Xanthocytophaga agilis: one gene and its partner. The protein of the gene in region 2 binds, or shares a complex with, the protein of the main gene of each other region. Links are inferred from orthologs where the notes say so. Each region holds a gene or a part of one and is shown on either strand. Other genes may lie near its edges.

Evidence for each region. Proteins that work in one complex are often made in the same cells at the same time.
Region 1: the proteins of meaB (region 2) and scpA are in contact, whole or in part, in a crystal structure (PDB 8DPB), measured with the Methylorubrum extorquens proteins. The link is inferred for Xanthocytophaga agilis from one-to-one orthologs. Residues at the interface, in SOR26638.1 of Methylorubrum extorquens: Arg20, Ala21, Ala24, Arg25, Thr28, Ser32, Arg33, Arg34, His37, Thr98, Gly99, Gly100, Ser101, Ile102, Leu103, Lys106, Thr107, Ala110, Ala113, Ile114, Asp115, Arg116, Ala118, Phe119, Ile120, Arg121, Pro122, Pro124; in SOR27001.1 of Methylorubrum extorquens: Glu577, Glu578, Asn579, Asp580, Gly581, Arg582, Arg583, Arg585, His596, Ala604, Ser605, Ala608, Asp609, Gly611, Phe612, Asp613, Val614, Asp615, Ile616, Gly617, Pro618, Leu619, Glu625, Arg628, Gln629, Val631, Glu632, Asn633, Asp634, Glu661.

What each region holds. Positions count from the first base shown.
Region 1 is NZ_JASJOU010000002.1:518,902-523,123, reverse strand. Bases 559-3,513 are described here. They hold scpA (methylmalonyl-CoA mutase), read right to left. Parts: upstream 3,136-3,513; coding sequence 982-3,135; downstream 559-981. Other genes in these bases: QNI22_RS08985 (methylmalonyl-CoA mutase family protein), read right to left, coding at 3,166-3,513; QNI22_RS08995 (hypothetical protein), read left to right, coding at 730-924; QNI22_RS09000 (RNA polymerase sigma factor), read right to left, coding at 559-594. In the rest of the region: QNI22_RS09005 (S1C family serine protease), read right to left, coding at 1-5; more of QNI22_RS09000, read right to left, coding at 28-558; more of QNI22_RS08985, read right to left, coding at 3,514-4,222. UniProt on the Escherichia coli protein: Catalyzes the interconversion of succinyl-CoA and methylmalonyl-CoA. Could be part of a pathway that converts succinate to propionate.
Region 2 is NZ_JASJOU010000005.1:105,136-109,190, reverse strand. Bases 747-3,534 are described here. They hold meaB (methylmalonyl Co-A mutase-associated GTPase MeaB), read right to left. Parts: upstream 2,758-3,534; coding sequence 1,735-2,757; downstream 747-1,734. Other genes in these bases: QNI22_RS16130 (hypothetical protein), read right to left, coding at 790-1,479. Also shown: QNI22_RS16140 (SRPBCC family protein), read left to right, coding at 1-70; QNI22_RS16135 (EVE domain-containing protein), read left to right, coding at 174-623; QNI22_RS16120 (McrB family protein), read left to right, coding at 3,588-4,055. UniProt on the Escherichia coli protein: Binds and hydrolyzes GTP. Likely functions as a G-protein chaperone that assists AdoCbl cofactor delivery to the methylmalonyl-CoA mutase (MCM) ScpA and reactivation of the enzyme during catalysis.

The sequences.
Region 1 (4,222 bases), on a different replicon or contig from region 2:
ATCATAGTTTTAACAACATGACTTGGATCAGATCTGATATTTTGAGAAAAATATCTTTTTCAATCGCATTAAGCATTTATACTTCTGATTCTTTGCGTTATCCGTATTAGTATAACCCATTTTGTCAGTAATCTGTTGCATGGAAAAGTCATTAATAAAGAAATCTTCCAGAATAGTACGACAAGGTTCTCCTAACTGTGATAACGCCTCGTTCATAGCTTTAAACTGAGCATCCTGTTCTTCAGGATCTACTTCATCTTTGACAAATGGAATAAAGCTCTCGAAGTCATCAATCTTACCTACGTATTTGTTTCGCTGTGTCAGCTTTTTGAGCCACAAACGTCTGCTAACAGAGTATACATAGGTCTTTACTTTACAGGAGAGTTCAAAATCAGGATCATGCATATTTTCATAGAAAATCATCATAGCTTCCTGATATATATCTTTGGCCTCTTGTTCTGTACCTGTATTGTGAGTGATAAAGTGCAAAATCATAGGAAAATAGGTCTTATACACTATCCCTAATGCACGTTCATCACCCTGGCGAATCGCCATTACTAATTCTTCTTCCGATTGAAAGTGGACTTTATTCATGCAAGGCGTATTTAATACCTGAAAAAACAAAACGTAACCCACATTATCTTTTATTTTTTCATTTGGGTTACCTTTTATTATTTGAGGAATAAAAGGCAGATTTTGTTCTTTAACCTTAAACCAAAAGACAAAGAAATGAAAAATTTATTTGTTGCTACTGCTATTGTTCTGGGAACGATCGCTTTCTCTGCATGTGATTCGAAGCCTGCTGCTGAAACAGAGGCTACTGAGGCTGTTGATTCTGTTCAAGATGCTGCTACAGAAACCATCGATTCAACTGCTGAGGTTGCAAAAGATAGTATTGAATCAAAAGCAGATTCAACTCACTAAGGTTGAATTAAATATATTAGGGAAAAGAGACAGGTAGTTGTATCTGTCTCTTTTCATTTAATAGGTTGTCATATCAGAGATTAATTTTTGTAAGATATTTTGTGCTGCTATTGCAATGACAGTACCTGGTCCAAATATATCCTGTACACCTGCTTTATACAGAAAATTATAATCCTGAGGAGGAATAACTCCTCCTGCAACAACTTTAATATCCTCCCTTCCTAGTTTTTTCAATTCATTAATTAATTGAGGTATTAACGTTTTGTGTCCGGCGGCCAGTGAGGAGACTCCTACTATATGCACATCATTTTCTGCTGCCTGACGAGCTGTTTCTTCTGGCGTCTGGAATAATGGACCAATGTCAACATCAAATCCCAGGTCAGCAAACGAAGTAGCAATAACTTTTGCTCCACGATCATGTCCATCCTGTCCCATTTTGGCTATCAGGATACGGGGACGTCTGCCTTCCAGGTTAGCAAACTGATCGGATAACTTACGGGCTTTCTGAAAATTCTCATCCTGAGATGCTTCACGCATATACACTCCTGTAATAGATTTAGTAACGGCTTTGTATCTGCCAGCTATTCTTTCCATTGCCATAGATATTTCACCCAAGGTTGCTCTCTGACGAGCTGCTTCAATAGCTGCCGCTAACAGATTCCCTTGTCCAGTTTCTGCTATACGAGTAAGGGTAGCTAATGCTTGATCAACAGCCTCCTGATTTCTGCTAGCTTTAATTTGGGTCAAACGTGTTATCTGGGCATTTCGAACTGCTGTGTTATCGACTTCCAATAATTCAATGGATGTCTCCGTATCGGGTTTTAAATAATTGACCCCAATAATTTTATCTTTGCCGGAATCAATGCGTGCTTGTTTTCTGGCTGCGGCTTCCTCAATACGTAATTTAGGTAGTCCTTCTGAAATGGCTTTTGTCATGCCTCCCATTGCTTCCACCTCCTGAATCAGCTTCCAGGCTTTTTCTGTCAGTTCATTTGTCAGGTACTCTATATAATAACTACCTCCCCATGGGTCAATAGTTTTGGTTACTCCTGTTTGATCACGGATAAATAGTTGGGTATTTCGAGCTATACGTGCTGAGAAATCAGATGGCAGAGCCAGTGCTTCATCCAAGGCATTAGTATGCAGTGACTGAGTACCTCCCAATACGGCTGCCATGGCTTCAATACAGGTACGAGCTACATTATTAAAGGGATCTTGTTCTGTAAGACTCCATCCTGAGGTTTGGCAATGTGTTCGTAATGCCAGTGATTTTTCATTTTTGGGATTAAACTGCTTTACTATCTTGGCCCAAAGCATCCGCGCTGCACGCATTTTGGCTATTTCCATAAAATGATTCATACCAATAGCCCAGAAAAATGACAATCGGGGAGCAAAATCGTCAATAGCTATGCCTGCTGACAGCCCTGTACGAATGTATTCCAAGCCATCTGCCAGGGTATATGCTAACTCCAGATCTGCTGTTGCCCCGGCCTCCTGCATATGATAACCAGAAATAGAGATGGAATTGAACTTTGCCATGTGCTTTGAAGTGTAGGCAAATATATCTGCCACAATACGCATGCTAAATTCTGGCGGATAGATATACGTATTACGGACCATGAACTCTTTCAAAATGTCATTTTGAATGGTCCCACTTAATTGTTCAGGTTTTACACCTTGTTCTTCTGCTGCTATTATATAAAATGCCAGAATAGGAATTACTGCCCCATTCATCGTCATCGATACAGACATCTTGTCCAATGGAATCTGATCAAACAGAATCTTCATGTCTTCCACAGAGTCTATCGCAACTCCAGCTTTGCCTACATCGCCTACTACACGAGGATGATCCGAATCATAGCCACGATGAGTTGCCAGATCAAAAGCTACAGAAAGGCCGGTTTGTCCTGCGGCAAGGTTACGTCGGTAAAATGCATTGGATTCTTCCGCTGTACTGAACCCTGCATATTGTCGTACTGTCCAGGGTTGGGTTGTATACATAGGGGCATAGGGGCCTCGTAAAAAAGGGGCTTTACCTGCTCCAAATACCAGATGAGGAAATTCATTTTTCTGTGCCTGAAAAGCATTTGGAATAGAAATACCTTCGGCAGATTCACTTAAAGATATCTTCTTTTGAGGTAGACTATCCGCAATTTTAGACAAAGCTTTCTGAATATCAGAGTATGTCGTCTTTGAGAAATCTGGTTGCATATAAAGTGGCAAAAGATGAGTAAAAATACATTACACTGATAACCTGTCCCATACAGCTTTGGCTATCTGGTGAGTCAGATTCTCAATCAAGTAAGAACCTGCACCTATATCTGCCACTTTATCAAAATACGATTCTTCCTGCAAAATGGCAGATACATTTCTGGCAATGTGCTTCCCTAAAATAATATCCTGGGGATTAGTAAATGCAGCTGGCTGGACAGCTAATGCATCACAGCCACCGATGATAGCAGACATTGCCTGAGTGGTATTTGTCAACAGGCTATGGTATGGCTCATCAACAGGAGGAACGAGCATAGTTGTTTGTGCATAAATAAAAACATCAATCAGATTTGCTTCAGGATGAAAAGTTCTGCCTATTTGCCACCATATTAAACGTAAAGCTCGCAGTTTAGCTATTTCCATAAAATAATAGTCACCTATATCTACTATAAAACCTACTTTAGAGAGAATATCTATAAGTGGAAGAATAGTCTCCAAATCGTCTATCAGCTTAACTATCGTTTGCAATTGATATTCAAGCGAGGTAACCATCGGCAATGCAAAGGTTTCCATTTCTGTATTATCATCGAGAGGTTCACCAACAGGTTCTATAATTAGGGGCTTAAAATAAGGAGTATGTGTGGTGAATAAGGAATTGGCTTGTAAAGATTGTATTAAGGCTTCATTTGTAAATTCATCTGGTAAAATTGCTGACAGAGCAATTTCTTCAAATATGATACCTCCCATTAGTGTGGAAACATCGTTCTCTGCTTCCTGTAAGTAGTTACTGAGATTTTCTAATTGGGTATGTCTCAGATGAAAATAAACAGGTGTCCGAGAAAGAAAAATGCCTTCAAGTAGGACAGAGAGGTCGAAAAAATGTTCTGTGGTTATGCCTCCATTCAACATAGGTTTACCTCCCGGACGATTTAATAAGTTAAACCTGATCCCCGTGGCACCTTTAGTCAAGGCATCTTTGGCCTGTTGATTCGCATTTATTTCATCATAAACAATAATATTCTCTATATTTATCCAGCCAGTAGTTTGTCGGGTCTGAGCCCACAACTGATGAAAGCCCTGAAGATAC
Region 2 (4,055 bases):
CATGTATGGTGAGCATACTTTCGAAGAAACTACGGAAGGTTTACGCATCACCACGACTATGAAGGTTTAAGGACTATTGGGATTCCTCTGGCGTAAAGTTGTAGTACAATCTATCGTGGATGCTTTACCTACTGAAATGCTTCATCAGATACAGGTAGCTAAAAAACTCTGATATGAAACAACGATATTTTATTGCAGTTGTATCAAAAGAACATACACAACGAGGTGTGAATGGAGGATTTATGCAGGTTTGTCATGGAAAGAAAGAACCTCTCAAACGTATGTCGCTCAATGATTGGCTAATTGTATATAGTCCGGCAGAAAAAATGAAAGGATCTGCAAAATGCATGGCTTTCACTGCTATCGGACAGGCTTCAGATGAACTGGTCTACACACACAAAATGAGTGAGGACTTTATCCCTTTTCGCCGTAACATAACTTTTTACAGCTGTCAGCAAACCTCTATTTTACCTCTGATTGATCAACTGGATTTTATTCAAAATAAAGTGCAATGGGGATATCCATTTCGGTTTGGTTTTCTGGAAATCCAGGAAAACGATTTTAGACTGATTGCCTCGCAAATGTTAGGAGAAAGTGATTCAAAAGAGTTTTTAAACTACTAATTCCCATTGGTATAGACTCTGCAACTATGAAAAAACATGCAAAATTGGTTCGGACATTTGTTCGAACCTAGATCTCTCCGTTGCAAAGACTGAACATGCAAATAACTATCCGTCCTCTATCTGTTGATAGAAGTTGTCTGTAAGAAAGAAATATGCTATAGCTTAATTACTCCTGCATCACATTATATACCTGTACCTTAGTTGAGATAGGTTGATACAGGGAAGGCTGCTGAGGGCGGGATACATACAAAACTGAGCTGGTGCGTGGCCATTTTTTTACTATATCCACTGGTTGTTTTGTAGAGGTACATCCTGTTTTTGAAGCAGTAGTAGATGTAATTTGGATAGTTGTTGACTGTATTTGCTTAACTGTTTTCAGCGCCTGAAACATCTCAAAGTCCATAAAGTCTTCTTGCTGCTCTTTTTCTAACTTCTTCCAGATAGCATAGGCTGTTTTAATGCGAATGCGTACCTGATCACGCTTCATTTCTTTCAACACATACTTAGCTGCATTGTCTTTGTCCTTTTTCTTTTCCAGCACAGCCAGATGATACTCATTGCGTTTGTGTTTCGCATTGACTTCTTTATACTCTTTTTCCGCTTTCTTCAACTGCTTATCACGTTCTTTGGAGGCAGGTTGGGCTTCCAGTTCTTCTTTTTGCTGTGTTGCGTATACCAGTAGTTTAGTCAGAAGAGTCTGATCCGCAAGAGATTGCGATTCATCCTTCTGAATCGCTTTAATGCGCTGTGCCATCCGGAATAGTTCATGATTCAGACGGGCTTCATAGACCATCAGTCCATAATAGTCAGATTTATATTTGCGAATAGCGGTTGTATTGGTATGATAACGAGGCATATAGAGTGTAAATATAAAGTGGTTAATTTCATAGTTTTGCTACTTTAAATATACAAAAAAAATGCATGTGTTTTTGAGTTTCAGTAAATAAAAAATATTTAATTAATATGTTGATATACAATGGATTTAGTATTTTGTTTTATATGTTTGTAGTCTGGGAGTAGATATTGGTTTTATACTAAAAATATTTGTATAGATAGAAGCCTGTTTTGTATAGTGATCGGCTACAGAACTATTTTCAGACTTCTATATTATCTATGAATCACCATCTGAGCTACGATGGGAAGTAGAGTAATGGGTAAAGTACGTTTGAAGAAGTTTTTGGGCACCCGATAGTGCTGTAATCTCTCCGGAAGATATGCTTTGCTCAATGTGGGGTATTTGTTGTTTAGTGGAAGGATTTTGATAAAAGGCTGTTTCCAGTTCTTGCCGTATAGTTTCGTGCAACCAGTTTAAGTTCTGATCCTGTCGTTTCTTATGTAAAAATCTATTTTGGTTACTAAGGTTTACATATTCCTCCAGCATTTGCCATAATTCTTTGATTCCGTCTCCTGTAAGGGCTGAACATGTATGCACAGGCGGAATCCAGCCTGACTCTGTCGGAGGCATCAGGTGTAGTGCATTCTGGTAGCTGGCACGAGCCTGACGGGCAGCCATGATATTTGATCCATCTGCTTTAGTAATCGCAATGGCATCAGCCATCTCCATGATGCCTCTTTTGATACCCTGAAGTTCATCACCCGCACCGGCCAGCATAAGCAGCAGAAAGAAGTCAACCATTCCATGAACAGTTGTTTCAGATTGCCCCACTCCAACGGTTTCAATAAAGATGACTTCATAGCCTGCGGCTTCACAAAGAAGTATCGATTGACGTGTGCTACGGGCTACACCTCCCAGTGACGAGCCGGATGGCGAAGGCCGAACATAGGCTAGGGGCTGGTTTACCAGTGTTTCCATACGGGTTTTGTCTCCCAGAATACTGCCGTATGATCGCTGACTGCTGGGGTCAATTGTCAGCACTGCCAGTTTTTTTCCTAGTGAAGTGATATGATTACCAAAGGCTTCAATAAAGGTGCTTTTGCCTACTCCTGGTACGCCTGTAATTCCTATCCGCAATGAGTTGCCTATATAGGGCAATATCCCCTGTATGACTTCTGATGCAAGAGCCTGGTCTTTTGGTAAACTGCTTTCAATCAGCGTAATGGCACGGCTCAGAATGATTCGATCTCCCTGGCGGATGCCTTGGATATATATGTCAGGAGAAAGGCGAGGAGGCATGATAAGTATAACACATGAGTTAAAAATGATGTGCCACAGGCAAAAATAGTATCTTTTTAGAATGGTGATGAATATTGTTTCAGAGAATAGCCTAACAGTTTTTAGATTTAGATCATTCTAGCAATGCTTATTGTATAGGACATTTTTGCTTACTATTCCTATCTCACTCTGCTTCCCCTGTTTGCAATGTTATCTCAGATTCCTGAATTTTGCTCTTCCACAGGTTTCTTCATTTTTTGCTTGCCCAAAAAACGAAGCAAAAAAGGGCACTTTCTGCCGAACCTCCCCCCCGCAAAGCCATGGGCTTTCCTCGCGGCAGAAAGATTGCCAACGCACAGATACGACCGTTCGCGTTTAAAGGGAACAAAACTCTCTTTGTACCAAAAAGATGATCTTGACTATTGTGCCGACTTCTATACTCAAACAGTACATGCCACAAAGAAAACAATGATCACTTCAATCGTGAGTGGTAGTGCAGGTGCGTGAGGATAAAAATTCCGCGGGCCTAGCGTTGGTCTTGCGGGGCGAAGCTTTGGAATTTTTTGCCCTTTTTTGGTTACTTTTTTGGGCAAGCAAAAAAGTGACAGGGTGATAAGAAGAAATATGTTCTGGACTACAGACCAACTTTGGATACAAGAAAGCAAAAAATGAAGAAGCCTGTAGAAGAATCGAGAACGGGACACTAAACCAAGCTAGGGAAAGACATGCAAAATGAAGAAACTGGTGAAATCGCAATCTTTAAATGGTGAACGGAAAACAATTCTATTGATAAAATAACAGTATACCCTGTTTTTCTTCATAAAAAAATGCATTTTTGAACCAACCAAACTTTGAATTTATTATTTTTTGAGATGGGCATTCGGCACGAAAAACTCTGGCAACCTTTAGAAGAATATCTGAATACATACCCACAGGCAAAGATTCTGTTGTATTTTAAGACCTCTGAAGGGGACTATAAAGGGCTGCCACTAGTATTTCGTGATGGAGAACCTCGTTTGCAGACTGAAGCAGGTGTTACTTCCGCAATGGCTTTGTCTGAACCTGCCAAAACAGAGTTTATGAAACGCTACCGCCAGGATAAACTCTTCTCTCTGGCATCTGTGTGTAAATATTATTTTGGTCCTTTGTATCGGGTAAACAGAGGAACACATATATATGATCCAATGCATGAATTGCAGGTAAGCAAGGATGAAGTACTGGATGTATTTCCCGATCTGTCTGAAAGAGCTTCCTATGGAAATTATATTCGGCTGGAGAAGTTATCTTCACTGGTAACCAGTGTTGAATTACAACGACAA